Regions from separate parts of the Simplicispira sedimenti genome, predicted to be linked through region 4. Evidence: predicted binding sites of a transcription regulator. Region 4 holds the regulator's gene; each other region holds the start of a gene.
The links. The regulator sigma-54, encoded in region 4, starts transcription at its own class of promoters, with help from an activator protein. The targets are predictions, from matches to a motif close to TGGCANGNAANCTGCTTT.

Region 1: the regulator sigma-54 is predicted to act here: its motif matches at 4,186-4,203, upstream of adh (aldehyde dehydrogenase).
Region 2: the regulator sigma-54 is predicted to act here: its motif matches at 2,624-2,641, upstream of MJ602_RS09745 (ammonium transporter).
Region 3: the regulator sigma-54 is predicted to act here: its motif matches at 4,033-4,050, upstream of MJ602_RS07320 ([protein-PII] uridylyltransferase).

The regions. Positions count from the first base shown of each region.
Region 1 covers NZ_JAKVIJ010000008.1:102,785-110,326, forward strand. The annotation lists gene MJ602_RS10465 (2-oxoglutarate dehydrogenase E1 component) at 1-650, opposite strand, end outside; gene MJ602_RS10470 (AI-2E family transporter) at 907-1,953, shown strand; gene MJ602_RS10475 (sigma-54-dependent Fis family transcriptional regulator) at 1,984-3,945, opposite strand; gene adh (aldehyde dehydrogenase) at 4,273-5,793, shown strand; gene MJ602_RS10485 (DUF779 domain-containing protein) at 5,865-6,233, shown strand; gene def (peptide deformylase) at 6,221-6,760, opposite strand; gene MJ602_RS10495 (YbaN family protein) at 6,917-7,348, shown strand; tRNA gene MJ602_RS10500 (tRNA-Asn) at 7,413-7,488, shown strand; tRNA gene MJ602_RS10505 (tRNA-Asn) at 7,507-7,542, shown strand, end outside.
Region 2 covers NZ_JAKVIJ010000007.1:147,090-154,631, forward strand. The annotation lists gene MJ602_RS09725 (citrate synthase) at 1-282, shown strand, start outside; gene rnk (nucleoside diphosphate kinase regulator) at 446-862, shown strand; gene MJ602_RS09735 (hypothetical protein) at 971-1,336, shown strand; gene MJ602_RS09740 (acyltransferase family protein) at 1,338-2,459, opposite strand; gene MJ602_RS09745 (ammonium transporter) at 2,713-3,915, shown strand; gene MJ602_RS09750 (tRNA dihydrouridine synthase) at 3,925-4,890, opposite strand; gene MJ602_RS09755 (hypothetical protein) at 5,089-5,604, shown strand; gene MJ602_RS09760 (methyltransferase) at 5,614-6,765, opposite strand; gene MJ602_RS09765 (GNAT family N-acetyltransferase) at 6,767-7,285, opposite strand; gene MJ602_RS09770 (coniferyl aldehyde dehydrogenase) at 7,405-7,542, opposite strand, start outside.
Region 3 covers NZ_JAKVIJ010000005.1:88,617-96,158, reverse strand. The annotation lists gene rng (ribonuclease G) at 1-49, shown strand, start outside; gene MJ602_RS07325 (hypothetical protein) at 182-1,291, shown strand; gene MJ602_RS07320 ([protein-PII] uridylyltransferase) at 1,439-4,024, opposite strand; gene map (type I methionyl aminopeptidase) at 4,205-5,020, opposite strand; gene purL (phosphoribosylformylglycinamidine synthase) at 5,175-7,542, shown strand, end outside.
Region 4 covers NZ_JAKVIJ010000006.1:210,478-218,019, reverse strand. The annotation lists gene MJ602_RS08965 (thiol:disulfide interchange protein DsbA/DsbL) at 1-574, shown strand, start outside; gene lptA (lipopolysaccharide transport periplasmic protein LptA) at 796-1,419, shown strand; gene lptB (LPS export ABC transporter ATP-binding protein) at 1,431-2,198, shown strand; gene MJ602_RS08950 (RNA polymerase factor sigma-54) at 2,198-3,763, shown strand; gene MJ602_RS08945 (HupE/UreJ family protein) at 3,855-4,460, shown strand; gene MJ602_RS08940 (hydrogenase maturation nickel metallochaperone HypA/HybF) at 4,543-4,884, shown strand; gene hypB (hydrogenase nickel incorporation protein HypB) at 4,899-5,813, shown strand; gene MJ602_RS08930 (Kae1-like domain-containing protein) at 5,823-6,986, shown strand; gene MJ602_RS08925 (HypC/HybG/HupF family hydrogenase formation chaperone) at 6,977-7,207, shown strand; gene hypD (hydrogenase formation protein HypD) at 7,204-7,542, shown strand, end outside.

The DNA.
Region 1 (7,542 bases), on a different contig from region 4:
AGGCGATCGAGGATCTGCTTTTTCTTCTCGGCGCTGAATTGGGGCTTGCTGCGGATGGACTCCAGTTTTTGCTGCCACCAGCGCTTTTCCGCCTGGTCGGAGGTGTACATGAACTCGGCACCCAGGGTGCCGCAGTAGGTTTCGTGCAGCGCGTTGATGAGTTCGCGCAGCGGCATCTTGTCCTTGCCAAAAAAGGTGTTGCTCGTGTCGAACACCGTTTCCTGGTCGGCATCGCTGAAGCCGTAGAACGAAGGCTCCAATTCAGGAATCGCGGGGCGCTCGGTGCGCTTGAGGGGGTCCAGATCGGCCCAGCGCTGGCCTACGTTGCGGTAAGCGGCAATCAGCTGCTGAACGGCTGTGCGCTTGCGGCCCATCTCAGCGTCTTCGCTGGCCACCACCACCTTGGTTCCACCGGCCTTGGCACGCTCGGCAAAGGCATTGATGACGGGCATGTGGGGCACGTCACGGGCATTGGTGCCATCGACGGCAGGCACATGCTGCAGCGCATCGAAGTACTCGCGCCAAGTGTCAGGCACGCTGCCTGGATTGGCCAGATAGTTTTCGTACATCTCTTCGACATAGGGCGCGTTGCCGCCGAAGAGGTAGGTGTTGCCTTGGTAGGCTTGATAGACGGATGTCGTATCGCTCATGTTCCGCTGACCTCCGTCTCCCTTGGGGAGACATTAGCTGGTTGAAAAAACCTTCCGCGACACGGCTGAACCGGTTGGCGGATGCGACTGTGGCTGGGGAAGGGCCGAGTACGGACGCGATTGTGCCACTGTTCGCCCCAGGACGCTTGTGGTTTTTTCCTATCGCGACATGCGAAACAGCACACGCGCGCCGAGCCGGATCACAGACATCGGGGTAACGTACATTCGCGTATTGTTTCAACAGACTGCGCTGTCCATGAACACTCCCACACTGCAGAACAAGACTTTTGTGTTTCTGCTGATCGCCGTGTCGCTGGCGTTCGGTGCCATTCTTTGGCCTTACTACGAAGCGGTTTTCTGGGGGGTGGCCTTGGCCATCCTGTTCATGCCCTTGCATCGGCGCATGTTGCTGCGCATGCCTGGCAAGCCAAACCGGGCGGCGCTGGCCACGCTGCTGCTGTGCCTGGTGGTCGTGATTCTTCCACTGACCCTGATCGGAATTTCGCTGATCCAGGAAGCCACACACATCTATGAGCGCCTACGTTCAGGCCAATTGAACTTTGGCGCCTACTTGGAACAGGTCATTGCGGCGCTGCCCAGTTGGCTGGTGAGCATGCTCGACCGGTTGGAACTGACCAGTGTGGCTGCGGTACAGCATAAGCTGTCGGCATTCTCGGTGCAGGCAGGCCAAGTGATTGCCACCCAGGCCCTGAACATCGGACAGAACACCCTGCAATTCGCCGTGGGTTTTGGCGTCATGATGTATCTGTTGTTCTTCCTGCTGCGCGATGGCCCTGCGCTGGGAAGACGCATCCACCGCGCCATACCGCTGGAGGAGCAGCACAAACGCGACCTCAGCGCCAAGTTCATCACGGTGATCCGGGCCACACTCAAGGGCAACCTGATGGTGGCGGCAGCGCAGGGCATGCTGGGCGGATTCATCTTCTGGGTGCTGGGCATCCAGGCACCAGTATTGTGGGGTGTGCTGATGGCCTTCCTCTCTCTCTTGCCTGCCGTGGGAGCAGGCCTGATCTGGGGGCCAGTAGCCATCTATTTTTTGGCCACGGGAGCGTTGTGGCAGGCGGGCGTGCTGACCGCTTTTGGCGTGGGGGTGATCGGCCTGGTGGACAACCTGCTGCGCCCCTTGCTCGTGGGCAAGGACACCAAGATGCCCGACTACGTGGTTCTGATTTCCACGCTGGGGGGCATGACGCTGTTCGGCATCAATGGTTTTGTCATTGGGCCGGTGATTGCAGCACTGTTCATGGCCTGCTGGGACCTGGCCACGCCGAAGAACCCATAAGGCCAAGCCGAGCAGCTTCCATACCGGTTTTCAGTGGGCCATGCCCATCTCGCGTAGTTTTCGATACAGAGTGCTACGGCCAATGCCCAGTATGCGAGCAGCTTCCGAATGGTTACCGGCGCACGACTGCAGCGCCCGCGCAATGCTTTGGTGTGAGAGCGTGCGCAGGTCGCTGGGCAATTCGACCTGAGATGCCGACGGCCCCGCCGTGGACTGGGAGCGCAGGTCCAGTGCCAGGTCGTCGGGCAGGTGGTGCCAGTCGATCACGCTCTCCTGTGCGTCCAACAATGCACACGCGGTACGCAAGGCGCTGGCCAACTGGCGCACGTTGCCGGGCCAGGGGTACGAGCGCAACCGCTGGCGCAACTCCGTGGCGACGGTCAAAGGCCTGTGCGGCATGAGATTCTGCAAGTGGCTGTCGAGAAGGTGATCGAAGTCAGTTCTCTCGCGCAGTGCGGGCAGACACAGTGTCAGGCCGTTGAGGCGGTAGTACAGGTCCTCGCGAAAACGCCCCTCCTGGATCTCACGCGGAAGGTGACGGTGGGTTGCACAGACCAGCGCAAAATCGACGGCTATGGGCTTGCCCCCCCCCAAGGGCGTCACCTCGCGGTCTTGCAGTACACGCAACAAGCGCGCCTGCAGAGACAGCGGCATGTCACCGATTTCATCCAAGAACAAGGTTCCGCCATCGGCCTCACGGACGCGCCCTGGCGCCCCCTCTCGCCGAGCGCCAGTGAAAGCGCCGGACTGGTAGCCAAACAGCTCCGCTTCTATCAGCGATTCCGGCAAAGCCGCGCAGTTGACGGCAACAAAGGGCTTGTGCTGGCGCGGCCCGCTCTGGTGCAGCGCTCGCGCAAAGACTTCTTTGCCCACGCCCGACTCACCCTGCAACAACAAGGGGATGGGCTTGTCTACCACCTTGCGGGCACGGGCGATCGCAGAGCGCAGCGTGGCGTCACCCGTATCAATGCGTGCCAACGCATCCTCTGGCACAGCCGCAGTGTCCTTGTGCACCTGCGAGTTGCTGAATGATCCCTGGAGGACCCGGCCGGCTTCTGTCTTGACCCACAAGGTGTGACCCGCCACGGTATGCACCACCCGCGCCACTGCCGGTGACCGCTGACACCACTCCAGCAACTGGTGCATGGATTCCACCAGCACCTGCTCAATCCGCACAGCACCCAGGTCGCTCCATTGCAAACCCAGCAGTTGAAGCGCCGTGACACTGGCGCCCACCAGCAGCTCATCTTCACGCACGGCCAACAAACCTTCAGTGACCGTACCCAGCCCCTCTGGCTGCGCATGCAGGCGCAGGCGCAGCCCGCTCCAGTGGCGCGGGTCGTGCCTTGTGTCGAACAAACGGTGCTCAATCATCCGCACCGCCGAACGCACCAGAGCCAAGGTGTGCCGGTGGTAGCCCCGATGGTCACCAGAGACATCAAGCACCCCCAGCAACCGTCCATCGGCCGCATGGATCGGAGCCGCTGCACAGGTCAAAAACCCATTGCGCTCCAGAAAATGCTCCTGCGCGTGCACCACAAGGGCACGGTCATCGGTCAGTGCCGTGCCGATCGCATTGGTGCCGCGATACTGCTCGCTCCAGGTGGCGCCGGGGCGCAACGCCACCCGCTCGGCACGGCCCATGAACTGGGGATCGCCTGAGGCATGCAGGAGCATTCCATCGGTGCCGGCCAGTACCACCATGCTGTCGGTTTCACGGGTTTGCTCCAGCAGAAACTCCATCACGGGCCGGGCGTAGGCAACCAGTTCGCGCTGCTGCTCCAGGGCCCTGGCCAGTTGCGCTCCAGAGGCATGCGGTGCGCCTGGTGTGCGACCGCAAGGCTGCAGCCCTGCATCCCAACTGCGCAGCCAAGAGCGCTGCAGCTCTGCAGGTATCAGATCCGGTGGCAAGGCACCAGCACTCATCAAATGCCAGCGGGCACGGCGCAACGCGGCTGGAACCGTACGTTCCGAGTAGACAGAGGAAGGCATGGCCATTTGTCTCCTGTGTTCAGTGCTCGGGGCGGGTGCGCCGCCTCCGGCATCGCCCCATGGCAAGGAGGCGATGTGTCCATTGTGCGCCAGTCGGCAGGTGTACTTCAGCGCAAAAACCCGTTGCACTGTGCCGTTTTGGCACAGTGTGCGCAACAGGCCGACACAGTGGCACAGCCCGGTGAAACACCTTGGCATGCCCGCGACGCCGATTCGGGTGCAAGAAACGGCAACACGGGGTGGCACGCATCCTGCAATGGAAGACCGACACGCCGTGCAAACAATGCGGCGGGTTGATTTTTCATTCAATCCACAAGGAGACTTCCGATGCTGTACGCCCCCCCCGGTTCCCCCGATGCCAAGGTCCAATACAAGGCCCGCTACGACAATTTCATCGGTGGCAAGTTCGTCCCACCGGTCAAGGGAACGTATTTCGATGTGCTCACCCCCATCACCGGCAAGGCATACACCCAGGCTGCACGCTCCACGGCCGAGGATATTGAGCTGGCCCTGGACGCCGCCCACGCAGCCGCGCCGCAATGGGGGCGCACTCCGGCAGCCGACCGCGCCAACCTACTGCTCAAGATTGCCGATCGCATCGAGCAAAACCTGGAAAAACTGGCCTATGCAGAAACCGTGGACAACGGCAAGGCCATCCGCGAGACGCTGAACGCCGACATCCCACTCACCGTGGACCACTTCCGTTACTTCGCAGGTTGCCTGCGCTCACAGGAAGGCAGCCTGAGCGAGATCGATGCCGACACGGTGGCTTACCACTTCCACGAGCCTCTGGGTGTGGTCGGGCAGATCATTCCATGGAACTTTCCCATCCTGATGGCAGCCTGGAAGCTTGCGCCTGCGCTGGCTGCAGGCAACTGCGTGATCCTCAAGCCGGCCGAGTCCACGCCCATCTCGATCCTGGTGCTCATCGAATTGATCGCCGACCTGCTGCCTGCCGGTGTTGTCAACATCGTCAACGGCTATGGCCGTGAGGCAGGCATGCCGCTGGCTTCGAGCCGCCGTATCGCCAAGATCGCCTTCACCGGCTCCACCGCCACCGGCAAGGTGATTGCCCAGGCTGCCGCCAACAACCTGATTCCGGCCACGCTGGAACTGGGTGGCAAGTCGCCCAACATCTTCTTTGCCGATGTGGCCGATGCCGATGACGAATTCTTCGACAAAGCCATCGAAGGCTTGGTGTTGTTCGCCTTCAACCAGGGCGAGGTCTGCACCTGCCCCTCGCGCGCGCTCATCCAAGAGTCGATTTACGACAAGTTCATGGATCGCGCACTGGCGCGCGTACGCGCCATCAAGCAAGGCAGCCCACTGGACACCGACAGCATGATGGGCGCACAAGCCTCGGTCGAGCAAATGAAGAAGATCGAAAGCTACCTGAGCCTGGGCAAGGAAGAAGGCGCACAGGTGCTCACGGGCGGCAAGCGTGCTCAACTGCCAGGCGACCTGGCGGGCGGCTATTACATCGAGCCGACCCTGTTCAAGGGCCACAACAAGATGCGCATCTTCCAGGAAGAGATCTTCGGCCCCGTGCTGGCTGTGACCACCTTCAAGGACGAAGCCGAAGCCCTGGCCATTGCCAACGACACCTTGTACGGTCTGGGCGCAGGTGTCTGGTCGCGTGACGGCAGCCGCGCCTATCGTATGGGCCGTGGCATCCAGGCGGGCCGTGTTTGGACCAACTGCTACCACGCCTACCCGGCGCACGCTGCCTTCGGGGGATACAAAGAGTCGGGCATCGGTCGCGAAACGCACAAGGTCATGCTGAACCACTACCAGCAGACCAAGAACCTGCTGGTGAGCTACAGCCCCAAGGCTCTGGGCTTCTTCTGAGGACTATCGATTAGCCACGTTCTCATGGGGCGGTCTGCGGATCGCCCCATTTTTTTCAAAGGAGCACCAGGATGGTCGAACGCGTTGTTGCTACCCCGCAAGCCCTGGCCTTGATTGAAAAGCTCAGAGATCAGCACGGAGCGCCGCTGATGTTTTACCAATCGCACGGTTGCTGCGATGGCAGCAGCCCCATGTGCTACCTGGAAGGCGAGCTCTCGCCCGGCCGCTATGACTTGCTCATCGGAACGATTGGCGGCTGTCCTTTTTACGTGAGCGAAAGCCAGTGGGAGCATCTGAAGCAGCGCCAACTGGTCATAGACGTCACCCAGGGCAGCGGCGCAAGCTTCTCACTCGAAGGCCCGGAAGGGGTCAGCTTTGTCACCGGCTCCCGCGCCTACAGTGCGCAGGAGTGGCAAGAACTGCAAGATCAGTCGTCCTGAACGGACGCCATTTCCGGGAACAGCACCTCAGTGAACCCAAACTGCGTGAAGTCTTGCATGCGCATCGGATAGAGAATGCCGAACAGGTGGTCGCATTCATGCTGCACGACCCTGGCATGAAAGCCTTCGGCCTCACGCGCAATGGGGTGGCCCTGCAAATCGAAGCCTGAGTACTGGATGCGCTTCCACCGCGGCACCTTCCCCCGCAAGCCGGGCAGCGAAAGGCAACCCTCCCAGTCCATTTCAGTGTCACTCCCCATGGGCACTACCACAGGGTTGATCAAAACAGTCGGCGGAACCATGGGCCGCTGGGGATACCTGGGATTGGGCTTGTCCGAACCAAAAACAACGACCTGCAAGTCAACCCCTATCTGTGGGGCAGACAAGCCTGCACCACTGGCGTGGTGCATGGTGTCGTACATGTCCTGCACCAACTGGCGCAACTCGGGTGTATCGAAGACCTGTACCGGGCGTGCCACACGCAGCAATCTCGCATCGCCCATCTTGAGAATGGAATGAATGGTCATTGGCTCGTTTTCGTTTCGGCGGACTGTACCTTTATTTCGTCAGTATCGGCTTCAGTAGGACATTGTGCAAAACCGCTTTGCCCGAAGGTCAATGCAAGTACAAGCGTCGTGCACACAGGCACAATGGGCGCCTGAGCGAATGCCCTCCCCTCCCTGATGGATTCCACCCCTGGCCAGCCCAGCCCACCCAAGGTGATGCCGCCTCCCGAGCATCCACCGCTTCCCAAACCCATGCGATGGGCTTTGCTGGCGTTCGCCATACTTTGCCTGGGTTTGGGTGTGGTGGGCGTGTTTTTGCCGGGCCTGCCGACCACCGTGTTCATCCTGATGGCGGCATGGGCCGCCGCACGCAGTTCGCCCAAACTGCATGAATGGCTGTGGTATCACCCACTGTTTGGCATCATGCTGCGCGACTGGGCCAATGGTGGCCGTGTGGGGCGCCGGTCCAAGTGGAACGCCACCATTCTGATGACTGTCTGTGCAGTCATCCTGTTCTGGACAAGCAGCAAGCTCTGGGTTGCCATCATGGCTACCAGCTTCATGGCCTGCGTGCTCATTTGGCTCTGGCTGCGCCCAGAGCCAGGCTGATGCTCCATAGGAAACCGTTCCATCGGTTTTTTGGTGATTTTTGTGTATATAATGTGAGGCTTGTTCCTCGATAGCTCAGTCGGTAGAGCGCCGGACTGTTAATCCGTAGGTCCCTGGTTCGAGCCCAGGTCGAGGAGCCAAAAAATTCATGCCGATATTCCCCGATAGCTCAGTCGGTAGAGCGCCGGACTGTT
Region 2 (7,542 bases), on a different contig from region 4:
GGCCTGGAAAAGGACCCCCTGTTCGCACTGGCCAAGCAGCTCGAAAAGATTGCCCTGGAAGACGACTACTTCGTGCAGCGCAAGCTCTACCCGAACGTGGACTTCTACTCCGGCATCGTGCAGCGCGCCATCGGCATCCCGGTGAACCTGTTCACCGGCATCTTTGCCCTGGCCCGTACCGTGGGCTGGATCGCACAGCTCAACGAAATGATCAGCGACCCCGAGTACAAGATCGGCCGCCCGCGCCAGCTGTTCACCGGCTCGCCCCGCCGCGACATCTGATCGCACTCCAGGTCTGCAGCGCGGCGCGTCGCAGACCTGTCCACAACCCGCCTGCCCGGCGGGTTTTTTCTTTTTCAAGCCACCCAACGCCGCATACCCATGAGCGGCAGTGCGGGATTCCCCATGCACTACAGTGGCGCCCTTTGATCCTTCGGAGCTGGCCATGGCATCCAAGAAACCCCAGATCATTCTTTCTTCGCTCGACCTGGATCGCATCGAGGCCCTGCTGGCGGCCATTCCAGCCAGCGTTTTCCCCGGCAAGGCAGACCTGCAGTCCGAACTGGACCGCGCCGACGTCGTGGCACCCGAGGAAATCCCGCCGAACGTGGTGACGATGAATTCCACCGTCCAGTTCACCATCGCGGAGACGGGCAAGGATTTCTGCCTGACCCTGGTGTACCCACGTGACATGGATGGCAGTGCCGACCGTGTGTCGATCTTCGCCCCTGTGGGCAGCGCGTTGCTGGGCCTGTCGGTGGGGGATGAACTGGCCTGGCCTGGCCCGGGTGGCAAGAGCATGACCGTCAAGGTCAAGTCCATCATCTACCAGCCCGAGAGCGCTGGCGAGTTGCACCGCTGATTGAAGCCTGCGCAGGCGCTGGGGCCGCTGTGTGACATTGTTCCTGTGCAAAAGTCTCCGCTTGGAGCGACAATCGCGCCCATGCACCTCCCTTGCCCGCCAGAGTCCATGCAAGACCCAAGCTTCGATCCCAACTCCACCAGCGCATTTCAGCGCCGCATGGAGCGGGCGCCGGAGTGGTTTTGCTCGTTTCTGGCAGGCAACCACCGCGAGAAGAACCGTCTGCGCGGTGAAATGGCCGTCATGCGCGGCTCTGTGGTGTGGCTGGTGCGCCAACGTCGGCTGGGCCGCTGGAGCCCCGAAGACCGCGCTCACCTGCGCCAGGTGATGCGCTCTGCATCGTCTGTCAGCCCCTACCTGATCATCTGGGTGGTGCCGGGTTCCATGCTGCTGCTGCCGTTCATGGCCTGGTTCATCGACATGCGGCGCAAGGGTCGGCAAACACCGGGTTTTGCCGACCACGACCACCCCTGACTCACCACAGCGCCTCGACCTGCAGCACCAGCAGCCCAAGGCCCAGCATGCCGGCCTGCCAGCGCAATGCCTGCATCCAGGTCGGTGCAGGCTGCTCCACCCAGCGGAACATCAGGCGCCCGGCCACCAGCGACAGTACGAACGCCAGCCCCATGCCCAAGGCATTGGGCACGGGCTGGGTGGGCCAGGCCTGCGCAAACGCGGCGTTGACCAGCAGGCAGACCGGAAAGTGGACCAGAAAGACCGAGTAGGACATCCGGCCCACACGCTGCAAGCCCCTGGCCCATGCCCCCGCAGGCCACTGCGGCACCTGGCGCAGCAACACCGCCAAGGTCAAAGCGGTGACGGCAGCCAGCGCAATCCGGCTGCGATAGTCCCATGCCAGGGCCGCCACTGCCAGGGCAGCCATGAGCCCCCACCACCACGCCGGACGCAGTGAACGCACGGCCCAGCACGCCAGCATGCCCAGGCCATAGGCGCCAAAGAAATACAGTCCCCACACATCCAGCTCGGGCTGGAGGTTGGCCCAGAACAGCGACGCGGCCACGCCCGCCAGCACCACCGCCTGTACGGCCCGTGCCTGCACCACCGGGGGCATCTGGGACAGCGCCGTGCGCACGCCCGCCAGCACGAGCACGGTACCCGCAAACAGTTGGAAATCGATGGCCACGTACCACACCCCGGCCGAGAGCGCCTCCTCTCCCACCAGGTCCTGCAGCAACAGCACATGCGCCAGCAATTGCGGCCACCGGGGAGCATCGGGGACACTGGGATGCTCCAGCCACGGCCGCACCAGCGCCGCCGCCGCCATGGCCACCGCCAGCGCCGCTGCCAGCGGAATCATCAAGCGCACGAAGCGCTTGCCGATCTGCGCGGCCGCGCTGTCAAACCGCACCCAACCCTGCGGCGCCAGGCTGCTGGCGGCCAGATAGCCCCCTAGCACCAGAAACACCTGCACCGCCAGGCGCGCATGGTCATAGAGCCAGGCGATCAGATTCGGCGCCAGCGGCAAAGCCACATCGGACATGGGACCGTAAAACGCCAGGTGGTGCCAGACGATGGCGATGCAGGCCGCGCCCTTGAGGGTGTCAATCCAAGGGGCGCGCGAAACCGGTTTTTGCATACAGACAGCACAAGGCCGCAGCAGCCATCAGACCCTGCGGCATCAAAATATTTATGTAAAAACGCATTCTAACGCTTGTCTGTATTGCGTAAGCAGCTATTGTTTTTATAGCAACCTGGGACAGCACCAAGCCAGTGCTGTTGTCCACAGCTCATTCCCAAGCGTGGCGCATATTTTGCTTTATCCCGGTGCATTCAGGCTGCGGGCACCGCCCGCGCACCACAACGGATCAATTTCGACCCCACTGACCACCATGGATTCACTCAAACAGGGCGCGGACACCCTTTTCATCCTCCTGGGCGCCATCATGGTGCTTGCCATGCACGCTGGCTTTGCCTTTCTGGAACTGGGCACGGTGCGCAAAAAGAACCAGGTCAACGCACTCGTCAAGATCCTGGTGGACTTCTCCGTTTCCACCGTCGCCTACTTTGCCCTGGGCTACAGCGTGGCCTACGGCAGCCACTTCTTTGTGGGCGCCGAAAGCCTGGCGCAGCTCAATGGCTACGCGCTGGTCAAATTCTTCTTCCTGCTGACCTTTGCTGCGGCCATTCCCGCCATCATCTCCGGCGGCATCGCCGAACGCGCCAAGTTCTGGCCGCAACTGATGGCAACGGCCGTCATCGTGGGCCTGGTGTACCCCTTCTTCGAGGGCATTGCCTGGAACCAACATTTCGGTGTGCAGGCCTGGATCAAGGCGTTGACGGGCGAGGAGTTCCACGACTTTGCCGGTTCCGTGGTGGTGCATGCGGTGGGTGGCTGGATCGCGCTGCCCGCTGTGCTGCTGCTGGGCTCGCGCTCCAACCGCTACCGCAAGGACGGCGCGATCTCGGCCCACCCGCCCTCCAGCATCCCGTTCCTGGCGCTGGGCGCCTGGGTGCTCGTGGTGGGCTGGTTTGGCTTCAACGTGATGAGCGCGCAGACGCTGGACAAGGTCTCGGGCCTGGTGGCCGTGAACTCCCTCATGGCCATGGTGGGCGGGACGCTGACCGCCCTGCTGCTGGGCAGGAACGACCCCGGCTTCGTCCACAACGGGCCCTTGGCGGGCCTGGTGGCCGTGTGCGCAGGCTCCGACCTGATGCACCCGTTGGGCGCCCTCGTCGTGGGCGCCGTGGCCGGGGCCATCTTTGTGGTCATGTTCACCCTCACGCAAAACCGCTGGAAGATCGACGACGTGCTGGGCGTGTGGCCGCTGCACGGGCTGTGCGGCACCTGGGGTGGCCTGGCGGCTGGCATTTTCGGCAGCAAGGCGCTGGGAGGCCTGGGCGGTGTAGCCTTCACCGGGCAGCTCATCGGCACGCTGATGGGCGTGTCCTGGGCCCTGCTGGGCGGAGCGCTGGTGTACGGGGCACTCAAGGCCACCGTAGGCCTGCGCCTGTCGCAGGAGGAAGAATACGACGGCGCCGACCTGTCCATCCACAAGATCAGCGCCACGCCCGACCGTGAGGTGAGCTGGTAAGCCCCGCTGCTACGCGCTGCCCTGTCCTGGCAGCGCATCCAGCCACAGGCTGATGGCATGCTGGTCGGTCAGCGTGCGCACCTGCTGGTAGGCCTGCTCGGCCTCAGGAAAGCGGCGGCGCAGCAGGTTGAGCCACTGCTTGAGGCGACCCGCGCGCTGGTTGGGCTCCAGGCGTTCGCAGACCTGGCGCCAGAAGTCCTGCAGGTGCGGCACCAGCATGGGCCAGTCCACCACATCCTGGCCCGACAGGCCTGCATCCTGGGCGCGCAGGGCCCGCGCCAGCCCCGGATCGGCCACGATGCCGCGGCCCAGCATCAGCGCCGTACAGCCAGACACGGCACGGCAGCGCAGGGCGTCTTCCACGGTCCAGATCTCGCCATTGGCCACCACGGGCACGGCCACCGCTTCGCGGATGGCGGGGATGTGTTCCCAGTAGGCCGGGGGCCGGTAGCCATCAAGCTTGGTGCGCGCGTGCACCACGATCTCACAGGCCCCGCTGTCGGCCATGGCCTGGGCACAGGCCACAGCCAGGCGGGCATCGTGGTAGCCCAGGCGCATCTTGGCCGACACGGGCAGGTGCGCAGGCACGGCCCGGCGCACCGCAGTCACCACGGCGGCAATGCGCTCGGGTTCCTGCAGCAGCGCAGCACCACCCCCGTGGCGGTTGACCGTCTTGGCCGGGCAACCGAAGTTCAGGTCGATGCCCTCGGGGCCCAACGAGGCCAGGTGGGCTGCGTTGTCGGCCATGCAGGCGGGGTCGGAGCCCAGCAACTGCGCCCGCACGGGCACGCCGCTGAGGGTACGACCGCCGGTCTGCAGTTCAGGCACATGGCGCAGAAACACCCGGTCGGGCAGCAGCGTGCCGGTTACGCGGATGAACTCAGACACGCAACGATCCACCCCACCAATGCGGGTGAGCACGTCGCGCAGCACAAAGTCGAGCAGGCCCTCCATGGGCGCCAACAGCAGGCTCATGGCTGTACGCGCACGGCTGCGCGGGGTGCAGGCGGCAAGAAAATCAAAGCCAAATACGCCTTCAGGGCAATGAATACAAGCGTCATAAGCTATACATTTTATAGCAATCACAAAACCCGCCGTGGCGAGCACGGGTGTTCATCAAGGCGTCACGCGCCGCGGTTCCAATGCGGGCTTGACCTCCAGACGCTCTGCCCCATGTTGCTGCTCAAAACCGACAAAGCCCGCCAGGAACTCATGCCCGGTGTTCGCACCCTGAGCCTGCGCGAGCGCTCGCTGCTCCTGCTGGCCGATGCCAAGCCCATGCAGGAGCTGCAGGCCATGTACCACGGTGAGGGAAGCCGGATTGTGGACGAACTGATGCGCGCGGGCTATCTGCGCCACCCCAGCCCCACTGCGTCCACCAACGACGAACCGCCCGCAAGCCAGGCGCTGCCCCTGCCCCGCTCGCGTGTGCCGCTGCGTTCACTGGCGGGCACCCGCATGTACCTGTTCGACATCTGCGAGCGCATGTTCGCTCGCCGCAACCCCGACCTGGCCCAGCAGTTCCACACGGCCCTGCGCGACGCCAAGGACCGCTGGAGCATGCTGGATGTGGGCGAGGCCATGCTCGAAGAAGTGGGCTACCTGGCCGGCACTGAACGCGCTGCCGCTATCCGCGAGCACATGAACCAGTTGCTGCCCCTGGCGCACGAAGAGGCGCTGGCGGCCTGAGCGCCAACGCTAGGCTGCCCCCAGGCGCCACAGCGATGTAACCTCGGCGGCGCGTGCCGCGTGCAGCGGGTCACTGGCATCCTGGGCCTTGCCGTGGCGCGGGCGCACGTCTTCACGGCCCAGCACGCGCAGGCCCGCCGCCGCGATCCAATCGAGCAACTGGGCGCGGGTGCGCAGGCCCAGGTGTTCGGCCAGGTCGGACAGGATGAGCCAGCCCTCGCCACCCTCTTCCAGGTGCTGCGCCAGCCCGGCCAGAAAGCCGCGCAGCATGCGGCTGTCCTCGTCGTACACGGCCTGCTCGATGGCAGACACGGGCCGAGCGGGCAGCCAGGGCGGGTTGCACACCACCAGGGGGGCGCGGCCGGGCGGAAACAGGTCGGCCTGCAACAACTCCACCCGCTCTTGCAGACCCAGGCGCTGCAGGTTGTCCTGCGCACAGGCCAGCGCACGGGGCGCCAGTTCGGTGGCCACCACGCGGCGCACGCCTCGGCGTGCCAACACGGCCGCCAGCACGCCGGTGCCGGTACCGATGTCAAACGCCAGTGCCTGGCTGGGCAGGGGCTGGCGCGCCACCAGGTCCAGGTACTCCCCACGCACGGGCGAGAACACCCCGTAGTGCGGATGGATACGGTTGTGCGGCGCGGCGCCCAGCGCGGCAATCTCCACGCCCTTCTTGCGCCATTCATGCGCGCCCACGATGCCCAGCAGCTCACGCAGCGACACCACGCTGGGCGTGCCATCGGCCGGGCCCCAGGCCTCGGTACAGGCCACGCGCCAGTCGGGCGCACGGCGCAGGGCGATGCTGTAGTCCCCCTCCAGCGCAATGAGCAGCGCGCCCAGCGTGCGTGCGCGCTGCGCCTGCGCCTGGCGGTGCAGGTGAAAGCGCGTGGCGGCATCGGCCTGCGCTGTCTTGGCGGCGGCGCGGGCTGCGGACGATGCTGGCTTGCGTTCGATGCGGCGCTGCAGGGCCTGCAAGAGCTGGCGCGCGTTCTGGAAGTCGCCCCGCCACAGCAGTGCCGTGCCCTCGCAGGCCAGGCGGTAGGCCTGGTCAGCGCTCAGGCGGTCGTCGGCGACCTGCACGCGGCGCGGCGCAGCTGCGCCCTGGGCCGAACGCCAGTGCAGCGTGTGCGTCTGGCCCTGCTCGGCCCATGCGATGGTCACTTCAACTCAGCGGGCGCTGCAAGCGCACTTCTTCGAGCTTGGCACCACCGATGACGGCGGTCTTGGCGGTGGACATTTCGCGTTTGAAGCCGGCCATCTCGTGGAAGCGCAGCGCGCGCTCGTTGCGCAGCGGCACCCAGGCGGTGACGGTGGTGCAGCCTTCTTCCTGCAGGCCTTCGCGTGCGGCATCCCACAGCGCCAGGCCCACGCCCTTGCTCCAGTGGGTGGGGGCGCAGTAGATGGCCCAGATCTCACCGGTGGTGGGGCGGGTCTTTTCGTCGCGGGAGCGGTCGAAACCGACAAAGCCCACGATCTTGTCACCATCCACGGCCACCTGGACCTGGGGCTCGGAATATTCAATGGCTTCGCGCCAGTAGGCCTGGCGCTTTTCGACGGAGAAGGACTTCAGCTGCTCGTCGGGCACCAGTCCTTTGAGGGCGGCCTGTGCGGCTACGGTGTGGATCTGGGCGATGGCTTTGGCATCGCGGAGTGTGGCGGGACGAACCTGGATACTGGACATGAAAAACCGACCGGAAACAAACTGTCAAAAAACGAAACGGAGCGGCATTGTCGCCGCAAATGAAAAACGCCCCTCCACGGGGCGGGAAAACGGGGCTGTGCCCCGGCGCTTTCCAGTGCTCAGAAAAGGCGGCGCAGCAGGCCCATGACCTGGTCGAAACGCGGCCCGTAGGGTGGGTAGAACAGGTGGCCCATGGCCCAGCGCGACTGCACCAGCACCGACTTCTGGTGGCAAAAACGCAGGAAGCCCTGCTCGCC
Region 3 (7,542 bases), on a different contig from region 4:
GGCCGAGGCGTCCATGGGGCAAGAGCAGTACGACATCGTGCTGTTGTAGCGCTGCTGCTCCAGGCGAGGCGACCGGTTCTGCGCTCCGGTGCTGAAACGCTTTTGCACAATTTGCACGCGCGCAGCACCTACGCAGCGGGGCTGGTTTGCGGCACACTGCCCGTTCGTTCAGGAGTGCACCGTGACGCAGATTTTCGCATCCCCCACCGTTCAGCGCTGGCGCTGCCTGCCCCAATACCTTGCATGGCTCTGCCTTGGGGCGGTGCTCGCTGGTTGTGGAGGGGGGAGCGAGGATGCGGCGCCGCAGTCGCCTGCGGCTCCGGGGCCGACGGTGCCGACCAATCCGCCAGGGCCTGTGGCGCCTGCGGGCGTGACCTATGGCGATCTGCGGGCCGCAGCGCTGGGGGTGGGGGCATCGCTCAACGGCGCCGTGCCATTTCCTGCCAGCAACGCATGGAATGCGGACATCAGCGCCCAGTCCATCGATCCGAATTCCGACGCGCTGATTGCCAGCATCGGCCTGGACCGGGGTCTGCATCCTGACTTTGGTGCGGGGCTGTACCAGGGGCAACCCATTGGCATTCCCTATGTGGTGGTGGCGGGCACGCAGGCGCGCGTGGCAGTGCAGTTCACCGACTACGCCTCGGAGAGTGACCCGGGCCCCTATCCGTTTCCGCCCAACGCGCCCATCGAGGGCGGCCCGGCCAGCAGCGGCGACAGGCATGTGATCGTCATCGACCGCGACAACAACCGCTTGTACGAAACCGGCAACAGCTACCCCCAGCCCGACGGCAGTTGGCGCGCATCGGGTGGCGCCGTGTTCCACCTCGACAGCAACAACGTGCGCCCGACGGCGCAGCCGCGCTGGACCAGCGCCGATGCGGCGGGCCTACCCATCTTTCCGGGGCTGGTGCGTTACGACGAGGCCTCGCTGGGCCCGGGTGGCATACGCCACGCGCTGCGTTTCACGGTCAGCCGCACGCGCCGCGCCTATGTACCGCCTGCCACGCACTGGGCGTCGAGCAACACCAGCCCCGATCTGCCGCCCATGGGCATGCGCGTGCGCCTGAAGGCCAGCTATGCCATTCCGGCGGGCTATTCGAGCGAAACCCGCGCCATCCTCACGGCCCTCAAGACCTACGGAATGATGGTCGCGGACAACGGCTCGAACTGGTATCTCAGTGGTGCACCGGATGAGCGCTGGAACAACGACCGCCTGGTGTCCGAGCTGCGCCAGGTGGCCGGCCGCAATTTCGAGGTGGTGCGCATGGACGGGCTGGTACAGCCTTAGGGACTGTTCACACTATTATTACCAGTGCGAACACGGTGCAAACCGCGCCAATCTAGGCGTGGGTTTGGCATCTTGCGCCTGGCCCTTTTTGATCGCAACGCATCTGGTAAAAATAGTGTGAACAGGCCCTAGCGCCGTCCCTGCGCATCAAGCAGCCAGCGCCTCCAGCACTTCGGTCTCGATCTCGATCTGGCGCTGGTTGTTCTGCAGCTCGGCGCCCTGGATGAGGAAGGTGTCTTCCACACGCTCGCCCAGGGTACTGACCTTGGCCAGTTGTACGCTCAGGTTGTGCCGTGCCAGCACCCGTGCCACGAGGTAGAGCAGGCCCGCGCGGTCGCTGGCCGAGATGCCCAGCAGCCAGCGTTGCGCCTTTTCGTCGGGGCGCAGCGTCACGCGGGGGGTGATGGGGAAGCTCTTGACGCGGCGTGACACCCGCTTGCGCCCAGGCTCGGGCAGGGGTCCGCCCTGCACGATGGCGTGGCTGAGGTCGTTCTCCACCATGTGCGTGAGTTCGCGGTAGTGGCCCTGCAGTGTGGCGCTGACGACCTGGAAGGTGTCCAGCGCATAGCCGTTGTGGGCCGTGTGCACGCGCGCATCCAGGATGGAGAAGCCCGCGCGGTCAAAGTAGCCGCAGATGCGTGCGAACAGATCGCTCTGGTCGGGTGCGTACACCAGCACCTGCAAGCCTTCGCCAGCCAGCGACTGGCGCGCCCGCACCACAGGCTGCTGCGTGCCCACGTGGCGTGACAGGTGGCGCGTGTGCCAGGCGATGTCGGCGGCCTCGTGGCGCATGAAATAGCTCACGTCCAGTGTGTCCCACAACTTCTTGTGCGCCTCGAAGGGCAGGGCGCTCAGGGCCAGCAGCACCAGGGCCTCGCGCTTGCGCGCTTCGATCATGGCCTGTGCGTCGGGTGCCCGGCCGCCCAGCACGCGCAGCGTGGCGCGGTACAGGTCTTCGAGCAGCTTGCCCTTCCAGGCATTCCACACCTTGGGGCTGGTGCCCCGGATGTCGGCCACGGTGAGCAGGTACAGCGCCGTGAGGTAGCGCTCGTTGCCCACGCGCTGGGCGAAGGCGGTGATCACGTCGGGGTCCGACAGGTCCTGCTTCTGCGCCACGTTGCTCATGGTGAGGTGCTCGCGCACCAGGAATTCGATGAGCTTGGCGTCTTCGCGCGTCACGCCGTGCTGGCGGCAGAAGCGCCGCGCCTCCATGGCGCCGATCTGCGAATGGTCGCCGCCGCGCCCCTTGCCGATGTCGTGGAACAGCGCGGCCACGAACAGCACCCAGGGCTTGTCCCAGCCGCCCGCGAGCTGCGAGCAGAACGGGTACTCGTGCGCATGTTCGGCAATGAAGAAGCGCCGCACATTGCGCAGCACCATGAGGATGTGCTGGTCCACGGTGTAGGCGTGGAACAGGTCGTGCTGCATCTGCCCGACGATGCGCCGGAACGGCCAGAGGTAGCGCCCGAGCACCGAGGTCTGGTTCATCAGCCGCATGGCGTGCGTGATGCCCGAGGGCTGCTGCAGGATGCGCAGGAAGGCGGCGCGGTTCACCGGGTCGCGCCGGAAGGCAGCGTCCATCACGCCGCGCGCGTTGTAGAGCGCGCGCAGCGTGCGCGCCGAGAGGTTCTGCAGCCCGGTGGAGCTTTGGTAGAGCAGAAAGGTCTCAAGGATGGCGTGCGGGTTGCGCTGGTACAGGTCGTCGCTGGCCACCTCGATCAGGCCGTTCTTGTCCAGAAAGCGCGCGTTGATGGGCTGGGGCGACTGCGTGGGCGGGTTCAGGCGTTCTTCGATGTTGAGCAACAGGATCTGGCTCAGTTGCGTGACCGCCTTGGCCGCCCAGTAGTAGCGCCGCATCAGCGTCTCGCTGGCGCGCAGCGGAAAGCGCGCGCCCTCGGGGGTTTGCGAGCGGTAGCCAAAGGATTCGGCCACGGCGGTCTGCAGGTCGAACACCAGCCGGTCTTCGCGTCGCCCGGCCATGGCGTGCAGGCGTGCGCGAATGAGAAACAGCAGTGCCTCGTTGCGCTGGATCTGGCGCACCTCGTACGGTGTGGCCAGGCCGCTGTGGGCCAGCTCGTCCCAGCGCTTGCCCAGGCCTGCGGCACGGGCCACCCACAGGATCAGGTGCAGGTCGCGCAGGCCGCCGGGCGACTCCTTGCAGTTGGGCTCCAGCGCGTAAGGGGTGTTTTCGTGCTTGGTGTGGCGCTGGCGCATCTCCAGCGTCTTGGCCACCAGAAAGGCGTGCGGGTCGAGCTGTGCACCAAATTGGTGCTCAAAGCGTGCAAACAGGGCGGCGTCGCCGCAAATGCGCCGTGCTTCGAGCAGTGAGGTCTGCACCGTCACATCATTGGCGGCCTCGCTCAGGCATTCTTCCACGCTGCGCACGCTGGAGCCGATCTCCAGCCCGGCATCCCAGCAACTGCGGATGAAGGCCTCCACCTGCTCGCGCACCGTGTCCGGTGCGGGCAGGTCGGTGGGCAGCAGCACCAGCACATCGATGTCGGAGTGCGGAAACAACTGCTCGCGCCCAAAGCCGCCCACGGCGGCCAGGGTCAGGCCGGGCGGCAGACCGGCGCGCTGCCACAGGGTGGTGAGCAACCCGTCGGCCAGTCGCGAGAACTTGCGCAGCAGCACATGGATGCCACGGGTCGATGCGCCCTGGGCCTGCAGGCTGGCCAGCAGGGTGGCTTTGTGTTGGCGGTAGGTGTCGCGCAGGGCTTGGAGTTCGGTCATGGCCTCACCAAGCAATATCCATGCACATATTTCGTTTCGGGGACTCCACCGCGTTGCATGCCGCCCCCTAAGCTTGATACCGGCGCGGCCCGGGCCAGCAGCCCCCGTGCAAGGGCCGCCCCGCCGCACTGGGGGCGTCCCCCTGGGGGGAAGACGCGAAGCGGCTCAGGGGGGGGCATTTCAGGTCGCTGTGGCTGTAACGAAGGAGGGGAGTGCAGGCGAGCCCTCGGAAAGCGTCATCACCTCGTAGCCCGTGGGCGTGACCAGCACCGTGTGCTCCCACTGGGCCGACAGGCTGTGGTCCTTGGTGACGATGGTCCAGCCGTCATTGCCCAGTTCCTTGATGTCACGGCGCCCGGCGTTGATCATGGGCTCGATGGTGAACACCATGCCGGGCTTGAGCTCTTCGAGCGTGCCGGGGCGGCCGTAGTGCAGCACCTGCGGTTCTTCGTGGAAGTTCTTGCCGATGCCATGGCCGCAGAATTCGCGCACGATGGAAAAACCGTGCCCTTCAGCGAACTTCTGGATCGCATGGCCAATGTCGCCAAGGCGTGCGCCGGGCCTGACCTGCACGATACCGTGCCACATGGCCTCGAAGGTGATGGCGCACAGGCGCTTGGCGGCGATGGAACATTCGCCGATCAGGTACATGCGGCTGTTGTCACCGTACCAGCCCTCGTCGGTGATGACGGTGACGTCCACGTTGACGATGTCGCCTTTCTTGAGCGGCTTGTCGTTGGGAATGCCATGGCACACCACATGGTTGACCGAGGTGCACAGCGAGGCCGGGTAGGCCGGGTAGCCCGGCGGCTGGTAGCCAATGGTGGCCGAGCGCGTGCCCTGGCGGGCCATGCACTCGGCGCCCAGGCGGTCGATCTCAGCGGTGGTGATGCCCGGCTTGATGTGCGGGGCGATGTAGTCCAGAACTTCCGAGGCGAGGCGGCAGGCCTTGCGCATGCCAGCGATGCCCTCGGCGTCTTTGATGGTGATGCTCATGCGGCAGGATTATCCCATCGGCCCGTGCGATACGCTGGTGTCGGCCCCAAGCCCTTCGCACCGCCCGGTAAAATCGCGGGTTCCCGTGGCAACGCCGCAAAACCGCCTGCCTGCAGGCGCCTCCTCTCCCACACCACCCACCCAGGCCGTCAAAGTGACCTTGCACCTGACCACGATTGCGGGCGGCAACGCCCTCAGCCCCTTTCGCGCCCAGCAACTCCAGCCCGCACTCGAAGCCATCCACCCGAAGATTGCCGCCATTGCGGCGCGCTTCGTGCACCTGGTGGCCACGGATGCCCCCCCCACGCCCGAGCAGCACCAGCGCCTGGCCGCGCTGCTGACCTACGGCGACCCGTACCAGGGCCCGCTGGATGGCGCCGCCATCGTCGTCACGCCGCGCCTGGGCACGGTGTCGCCCTGGGCCTCCAAGGCCACCGACATTGCGCGCAACTGCGGCCTGCAGGTGCGCCGTGTGGAACGTGCCGTGGAATACCGCGTGCAGATGCAGCACGGCCTGCTGAGCCGCCCCACGCTGTCGCAAGAGCAACTGGCCCAGGTGGCCGCGCTCTTGCACGACCGCATGACCGAGTCGGTGCTGTTCGACCTGGCCGACGCGCAGGCCCTGTTCTCCGAATTGCCGCCCCAGCCCATGGAGCATGTGGACGTGCTGGCCGGCGGCCGCGCCGCGCTGGAGGCCGCCAACACCCAATGGGGCCTGGCGCTGGCCGACGATGAGATCGACTACCTCGTCAACGCCTTCCAGGGGCTCAAGCGCAACCCCACCGACGTGGAGCTGATGATGTTCGCGCAGGCCAACAGCGAGCACTGCCGCCACAAGATCTTCAACGCCCAGTTCACCATCGACGGCGTGGCGCAGGAGAAAAGCCTGTTCGGCATGATCCGCCACACGCACCAGACTAGCCCGCAGCACACCGTGGTGGCGTACTCCGACAACGCCTCGGTGATGGAAGGCCACCAGGTCGAGCGCTTTGTGGCAAAAATGGCCTCTGGCGCACAAGGGGTAAGCGCCAGTAGCTATCAAAAAGAGAGCGTTCCGCAGCATGTGCTGATGAAGGTGGAAACGCACAACCACCCCACGGCGATTTCGCCCTTCCCCGGCGCCTCCACCGGCGCGGGCGGCGAGATCCGCGACGAGGGCGCCACCGGGCGCGGTTCCGAGCCCAAGGCGGGCCTGACGGGCTTCACGGTTTCCAAGCTATGGGGCGGCCTGAGTGACCAGCCCGGCGGCAAGCCCGAGCACATCGCCAGCCCGCTGCAGATCATGACCGAGGGGCCGCTGGGCGGCGCCGCGTTCAACAACGAGTTCGGCCGGCCCAACCTGGCGGGCTACTTCCGCGAGTACGAGCAGACCGTGGCGGGCGTGGCGCGCGGTTACCACAAGCCCATCATGATCGCGGGCGGGCTGGGCAGCATCGACGCCCGGCTCACGCAGAAGATCGAATTCCCCGCCGGCACGCTGCTGGTGCAGCTGGGCGGCCCTGGCATGCGCATCGGCATGGGCGGCGGCGCGGCCAGCTCCATGGCCACGGGCCAGAACGCGGCGGAGCTGGATTTCGACTCCGTGCAGCGCGGCAACCCCGAGATCGAGCGCCGCGCGCAGGAGGTCATCAACCACTGCTGGGCGCTGGGCACGGACAACCCCATCCTGGCCATCCACGACGTGGGCGCGGGCGGCCTGTCCAACGCCTTCCCCGAGCTGACGAACGACGCCGGGCGCGGTGCGCGCTTTGACCTGCGCGCCGTGCAGCTCGAAGAATCGGGCCTGGCGCCCAAGGAAATCTGGTCCAACGAAAGCCAGGAGCGCTACGTGCTGGCCATCGCGCCCGAATCGCTCGCCCAGTTCCGCGCGTTCTGCGAGCGCGAGCGTTGTCCGTTCGCCGTGATCGGCACCGCTACCGAAGAGCGCCAGCTCGTGCTGGAAGACACCGCCGCGCAGGCGGCCGACCAGAAGCTCCCCGTGGACATGCCCATGTCCGTGCTGCTGGGCAAGCCGCCCAAGATGCACCGCGATGTGCAAACCGTGCAGCGCCAGTTCACGCCCATCGACTTGACCGGCGTGCCGCTGCAGAAGGCCGTGATCGACGTGTTGAGCCACCCCACCGTGGCGTCCAAGCGCTTCCTCATCACCATCGGCGACCGCACCGTGGGCGGTCTCACGCACCGTGACCAGATGGTCGGCCCCTGGCAGCTGCCTGTGGCCGACTGCGCCGTGACGCTGGCCGATTACAAGGGCTTTGCCGGCGAGGCCATGGCCATGGGCGAGCGCACGCCGCTGGCCGCCCTCAACGCCCCCGCCTCGGGCCGCATGGCGGTGGCGGAAAGCATTACCAACCTGCTGGCGGCGCCCATCGAGCTGCCGCGCGTCAAGCTCAGCGCCAACTGGATGGCCGCCTGCGGCGAACCGGGCGAAGACGCCGACCTGTATGCCACCGTCAAGGCCGTGGGCCTGGAGCTGTGCCCGCAACTGGGCGTGAGCATCCCCGTGGGCAAGGATTCGCTCT
Region 4 (7,542 bases):
CCAGGCCCAGCCGAAGGAAGGCAAGGACTACACCCGCCTGGGCAAGCCCGTGGCCACCGACGCGCCCGCAGGCAAGGTCGAGGTGATCGAGTTCTTCTGGTACAACTGCGGCCACTGCAACACCTTTGAGCCGGTGTTCGAGTCCTGGGCCAAGGGTGCCGAGGCCAAGGGCGTGGTCGCGCGCCGTGTGCCCGTGGCATTCAATGCCAGCTTTGTACCGCAGCAAAAGCTCTTCTATGCGCTGCAGGGCATGGGCAAGGTGGCAGAGATCCATCCGCGCGTGTTCCGTGCCATTCACGTCGAGAAAATCAATCTCTCCAAGGAAGATGCCATCATGGCCTGGATGGCCAAGCAGCCCGGCATCGACATGGCCAAGTTCAAGGAAATGTACGCTTCCTTCAACGTCGCCAGCCAGGCACAGCGGGCCGCGCAATTGCAGGAGGCCTACGGGGTCGAAGGCACGCCGTCCATGGGCGTGGCGGGTCGGTTCTATACCGACGGCACCATGGCAGGCAGCCTGAATGCGGTGCTGCAGGTGGTGGACCACCTGGTCGCCGTGTCCCGCAAGGGCTGACGCGCTACCCCCCCCGGTTTCCAGCGCCGGATTCCGTGGGTTCTGCGTCCCGGCCCCACGGGCCGGGGCTACAATGCTTGCAAGATTCGTGCCCTGCACAATATTTGCATGCCCCTGCGCGGCATGTCTGACAGGAAAGCCGCATGGACATTCGTTTTTTGACCCGCCCCGGCCGTACGACCACGGTACGGGCCCGGCGTGCATGGGCCGCAGCCCTGCTGATGGCTGCCGCCCTGGGCGGCTCCGTGCCTGCCCTGGCCGAAAAGGCCGATCGCAACAAGCCCATGAACATCGAGGCCGATGCGCTGCGCCACGACGACCTCAAGCAAACCAGCGTGTTCACCGGCCGGGTGGTCATGACCAAGGGTAGCATCGTGCTGCGTGGTGCGCGCCTGGAAGTGCGCCAGGACGCCCAGGGCTTCCAGTTCGGTACCGTCAGCGCCGAGCCCGGGCAGCGCGCCTTTTTCCGCCAGCGGCGTGACGTGGCGCCGGGCGCTCCCGAGGAGTACATCGAGGGCGAGGGCGAAGTCATCGAATACGACGGCCGCAACGACGCAGTGCGTTTCGTGCGCCGCGCCGAACTGCGTCGCCTGCGCGGCACGGCGGTCAGCGATGAGATCACGGGCGCCGTCATCGTCTATAACAACCTGACCGACGTGTTCACCGTCGATGGCCAGAAGGCCGCGCCCAACGCGGCAGGCGACGGCCCGGCACCGGGCGGGCGTGTGCGTGCCGTGCTCTCGCCCAAGGAGCCACCTGCCGGGGCCGCGTCGGCCCCGGTGCAGGAACCTGCCAGCGCCAGCCCGGCCCTGCGGCCCAGCAGCACGCTGGGCGGCACGCGGTGAACGGGGGCGGCATGGAGCACAACGAACCCGCAGCGGCGAACAGCCGGCTGGAAGTGCTGCACCTGGCCAAGGCCTATGGCAGCCGCAAGGTGGTCAAGGATGTCTCGCTCACCGTGCAAAAGGGCGAGGTCGTCGGTCTGCTCGGCCCCAACGGTGCGGGCAAGACCACCTCGTTCTACATGATCGTCGGCCTGGTGCGCAGCGACGCCGGCGACATCCGCATCGACGGCCAGTCGGTTGCACACATGCCCATCCACCGGCGCTCGCGCCTGGGGCTGTCGTACCTGCCGCAGGAGGCGTCGATCTTTCGCAAGCTCAGCGTGCAAGAGAACGTGCGCGCCGTTCTGGAGCTCCAGCGCGACGCCCAGGGCCAACCACTCAGCAATGCGGTGATCGAGGAACGCCTCACGGCGCTGCTGCAGGAGCTGCGCGTGGACCACCTGCGCGAATCGCCCGCCATGGCCCTGTCGGGCGGAGAGCGGCGCCGCGTGGAGATCGCACGCGCCCTGGCCACGCAGCCGCGTTTCATTCTGTTGGACGAGCCCTTTGCCGGCATCGACCCGATCGCGGTGATCGAGATCCAGCGCATCATCGGCTTTCTCAAGGAGCGCGGCATCGGTGTGCTCATCACCGACCACAACGTGCGCGAGACGCTGGGCATTTGTGACCACGCCTTCATCATCAGCGACGGGCATGTGCTGGCCCAGGGCACACCGTCCGAGATCGTGGACAACGCCGAGGTGCGCCGCGTGTACCTTGGCGAACACTTCAGGATGTGATGAAGCCAGGGCTCTCGCTCCGCGTATCGCAGCACCTGGCGCTGACGCCGCAATTGCAGCAGTCCATCCGGCTGCTGCAACTGTCCACCCAGGAGCTGTCGCAAGAGATCGAGCAGATGCTCGACGAGAACCCATTCCTGGAACGTTCCAGCGACGAGGCCGAGCGCGAGGCCTTTGGCCTGAGTCAGGCCGACATGCCTGCGCAACGGGACGATGCCACCGCCGATGCTGCTATTATTTCAGGAGCTGCTGGCGCAGATACAGCAAGCGCAGAGGGCCAAAATGATGCCGAAACTTCCGTCCTGGGTGAAGAACCCGGCTGGGAGGGCGACGGCACCACCGAGATCGCTCCCGACGACAGCGAATGGGGCGGTGACGCCCCAGCGCGCCAGCAAGGCGCTGCTGCCGATGAGGACACCGACGCCACGGAATGGGTGCACACCCAGGAATCCCTCACCGAGCATCTGCACCGCCAGGCCCTGGCGCTGCGCCTGTCCGACGTGGACAGGGCGGCGCTGCGCTTTCTCATCGAATCGCTGACCGAAGACGGCTACCTTGAAGACCCGATCGAGACCCTGGCCCAGGGGCTGGCGGGCACGGACGACCCGGAGCAACTGGATGAACTGGTGCACCACTTCACGGTGGCGCTGCGTCTGTTGCAAAGCCTGGAGCCCACCGGCGTGGGCGCGCGCAACCTGGCCGAATGCCTGGGCCTGCAACTGCGCGCGCTGTTGCAGGAGGGCGCGGCCGACGCCGAGACCGTGCAGGCGGCCCTGTGCATCTGCGGCCAGTCGCTGGACCTGCTGGCGCGGCGCGACGTGCGCCGCCTGGTGCAGCTGTGCGGCTGCAGCGAGGAACGCACCCGTGCCGCGATGGCGCTGATCACCCGGCTGGAGCCGCGCCCAGGCCGGCGCTTTGCCGATGTGGAGCGCAACGCCGTGGTGCCCGACGTGCTTGTCACGCGCAGCGGTCGCAGTGGGCAGAACTTTGTGGTGCAGCTCAACCCCGAGGTCATGCCCAAGCTGCGCGTGCACGACGTGTACGCGGGCGCCTTGCGCGGCCACCGCGGGGGCGAAGGCCACCAGGCGCTGCAACAGCGCTTGCAGGAGGCGCGCTGGTTCATCAAGAACATCCAGCAGCGCTTTGACACCATCCTGCGCGTTTCGCGCGCCATCGTCGAGCGGCAGAAGAACTTCTTCGTGCATGGCGAGCTGGCCATGCGCCCGCTGGTACTGCGCGACATTGCCGATGAGCTGGGCCTGCACGAATCGACCATCTCGCGCGTGACCACGGCCAAGTACATGGCCACGCCGCAGGGCACGTTCGAACTGAAATATTTCTTCGGCTCGGGCCTGGGCACCGACACGGGCGGCAACGCCTCCAGCACGGCGGTGCGCGCACTCATCAAGCAGTTCATCGCCGCCGAAAGCCCCGCCAAGCCCCTGTCCGACAGCCAACTGGCCGACATGCTCAAGGAGCAGGGCATCGAGTGCGCGCGCCGCACCGTCGCCAAATACCGCGAGGCGCTGCGCATTCCGGTCGCCACGCTGCGCAAGGCGTTGTAATCTTCGGCTCTGTGCCCCGCCGGCCGGCGCGGGCGCTGAAACAACGCCGGGGTGTTTCCCGCCCCCCGATGGCCTCGGCCAGGAGATGGACATGCGACGCGACTGCCTTGGTGCCATGGTTTTGCCGATGTGGGGGCTCTGCATGGTCGCGGGGTCCGCCCACGCCCATGGGGGCCCGGGGCCTGCCCAGGCCGCCACGTGGTTCAGCGGCCTGGTCCATCCGGTGCTGGGCGCCGACCATTTGCTGGCGATGCTGGCCGTGGGGCTGTGGTCCGCCGCGGCTCCCGCGCGGCGCCGCTGGCAGGCGCCCGCCCTCTTCGTCTCCACCATGCTGCTGGGCGCGCTGGCGGCGGGCTGGGGGGCCAGGGGGCCCGCTGGCGGGCTGGAGGCCGCCATCGCCGCGAGCGTCGCCGCGCTGGGCGTGCTGCTGCTGGGCCGCGCGGTGCTTCCCCGCGCCTGGTGCATGGGCCTGGTCGCTGCCGCCGCGCTGCTGCATGGCATGGCCCATGGGCTGGAGTGGGACCCTGCCACCCCCTGGCTGGCTTACGGCGCGGGCTTCACCCTGACGACGGCGCTGCTGCACCTCGGCGGCCTGGGGCTGGGCCTGGCGCTGCAGCGCATGCATGCAGCATGGCTGCGCGTGGCCGGAATGGGAATCGGCGGCGCCGGCCTGGCCATGCTGCTGGCGCGCGCTTGAGCCATGTACGTCCCTGCACATGCCCCGGGTACGGCGCACAGGCGGCCGGGCCTGGGCGGTGCGCAATGCGGGGAGCAGGTCCGTGCATGAGCTGAGCCTGGCCGGTGGCATCCTGCAGGTGGTGGAAGACGCGGCGGCGCGCGAGGCCTTTGCGCGCGTGCTGCAATTGCGCCTGGAAGTGGGCCGGCTCGCTGGGGTGGAAGTGCCGGCGTTGCGCTTTGCGCTGGACGCCATCGCCCCGGGAACCCTGCTCGAAGGGGCGCAAGTCCTCATCGACGAGCCGCCCGGCCGTGCCTGGTGCCCGGGCTGCGGTGCCGCGGTGGAGATCGTGCAGCGCGGCGATGCCTGCCCCGCCTGCGGCGGCTACGGGCTCGCCCCCCAGGGTGGGGACGCATTGCGCGTGCTGGAGATGCAGGTGGCATAGAAAGGAAGCCGAACATGTGTGTCGTGTGTGGATGCAACAACCCAGAGGTACCCGCGGCCGCCGGTGCGCAGGTGGATGCCCGCACGGGCGATCTGCACTTTGGCGCCGGCGCGGCGCGGGTGTCGGTGCCGGGGCTGAGCGAATCGCGCACGCTGCGCATCGAACAGGACGTGCTGGGCGCCAACAACCAAGTGGCGCAGCACAACCGCGCGCATTTCCATGCCCACGGCGTGCGTGCGCTCAACCTGGTCTCCAGCCCCGGCTCGGGCAAGACCACACTGCTGTGCGCCACCATCCGTACCTTGCAGCAGCAACACCCCGAGCTGCCGCTGGCCGTGATCGAGGGCGACCAGCAGACCTCGCACGACGCCGACCGCATCCGCGCCAGCGGCGCGCCGGCCATCCAGGTCAACACCGGCAAGGGTTGCCACCTGGACGCCCCCATGGTGGCCCAGGCCTTCGCCCGCCTGGCGCTGCACGACCATGCGCATGAACACGGGCACCACGACCACGGGCACGGGCGCCACCACCATCCGCAGTCGCTGCTGTTCATCGAAAACGTGGGCAACCTGGTGTGCCCCGCGCTGTGGGATTTGGGCGAAGACGCCAAGGTGGTCATCCTCTCGGTCACCGAGGGCGAGGACAAGCCGCTCAAGTACCCCGACATGTTCGCCGCGGCACAGCTCATGGTGCTGACCAAGACCGACCTGCTGCCGCACCTGAGCTTCGACGTGCAGCGCTGCATGGACTATGCGCGCCGCGTCAACCCCGGCATCCGCATCCTCCAGCTCTCGGCCACCACGGGCGAGGGCATGGACGCCTGGCTGGATTGGCTGCTGCACCCCGATGCCATCGAACCCACCAGCGTGCAGACACGCATCGCGCAGCTCGAAGCCGAGCTGGCGCGGCTCAGATCCGGGCAGGGTTGAGGGGGCGCCATGGCACGCATCCTGGCCTGCGGAGCCTTCCTGAAAAACAGCGCTTGCCTGTTCGATACCCAGGCGCCCCAGACGCCGCTGTGGTCCGCCGTGCATGGCGACCTGTCCGACCCGGCCGCGTGCGCGGCGCTGGAGCAGTCGGTGGAGGATCTGCTGGCGCGCCCCGGCGCGCCGCTGGACGCCGTGGCGCACGACCTGCACCCGGACTTCTTCAGCACCCGCCTGGCGCTGCGTGTGGCCGGGGAGCGCGGCCTGCCCGCCGTGGCGGTGCAGCACCACCATGCCCATGCGGCGGCGGTGCTGGCCGAGCACGGCGTGCAGGAGCCCGTGATCGCCCTCACGCTCGACGGTGTGGGCCTGGGGCTGGATGGCACGGCCTGGGGCGGTGAACTGCTGTGGGTGCATGGCGCGCGCTGTGAGCGGGTAGGGCATCTGGCGCCACTTGCGCTGCCCGGAGGCGATATCGCGGCGCGCGAACCCTGGCGCATGGCGGCAGCCCTGCTGCACGCCAGCGGCCAGGCCGAGCAGATCGTGCCGCGCTTCGCACCCGTCGTGGGCGAAACGGCGGCACGCACCGTGCAGGCCATGCTGGCACGCGGGTTGAACTGCCCGCAAACCACGGCGGCCGGGCGCTGGTTTGACGCCGTGGCGGGCCTGCTGGGCCTGTCGGTACGCCAGGACATGGAGGCCCAGGCCGCCATCGCGCTGGAGCAGGCGGCCACGCGCCATCTGCAGGCCCACGGCGGCGCGCTGGCGCAGCGCACCGAACCGGCGCTGGCGCCGGTGTATGCCACGGGCTGCATCGATCTGCGCCCGCTGTGCCTGCCTTGGGCGCAGTGGTCTTCACCCAGCCGGGCGCAGGTCGAGACTGCCGCCGCGCAGTTCCACCTCGCGCTGGCCGATGCCCTGGTGGCGCGGGCCACGCGGGTGGCCAGCGAGCGGGGGGTGCGCTGCGTGGTGCTGGGCGGTGGCTGCTTCTTCAACCGCATTTTGGCCGAGCGTTGCGTGGCGGGTTTGCAGGCGCAGGGCCTGCGGGTGCATACGGCGCAGGCCTTGTCCTGCGGCGATGCCGGGCTCGCGCTGGGCCAGGCCTGGGTGGCCGCGCAGCAACTGGCGCAGGCGTCCTGTCACAACTGTTCAGAGGAGACGACCGCATGTGCCTAGCCATACCCGCCCGCGTGGTGGAACTGTTGCCCGGTCAGCAGGCCGTGGTGGACCTGTCCGGTGTGCGCAAGCAGGTGTCCATCGCCCTGGTGGACGATGCGCAACTGGGCGACTACGTGATCGTGCATGTGGGCTATGCCATCGGCAAGATCGACCCCGAGGAAGCCGAGCGCACGCTGGCGTTGTTCGCCGAACTCGCCAGTGCGCAGGGGGGCGCATGAAGTACATCGACGAGTACCGCGACGGCGAACAGGCGCGCCACATCGCGGCGAATATTGCCGCCGAGGTGCGGCCTGGGCACAGCTACCGCTTCATGGAGTTTTGCGGCGGCCACACGCACGCCATCGCGCGCTATGGCATTGCGGGCCTGCTGCCCGAGAGCGTGCGCATGATCCACGGACCTGGCTGCCCGGTGTGCGTGCTGCCCATCGGCCGCATCGACCTGGCGATCCGCCTGGCGCTGGAGCGCGGTGTGATGCTGTGCACCTACGGCGACACCATGCGCGTGCCCGCGTCGGAAGGGCTTTCACTCATCAAGGCCAAGGCGCGGGGGGCC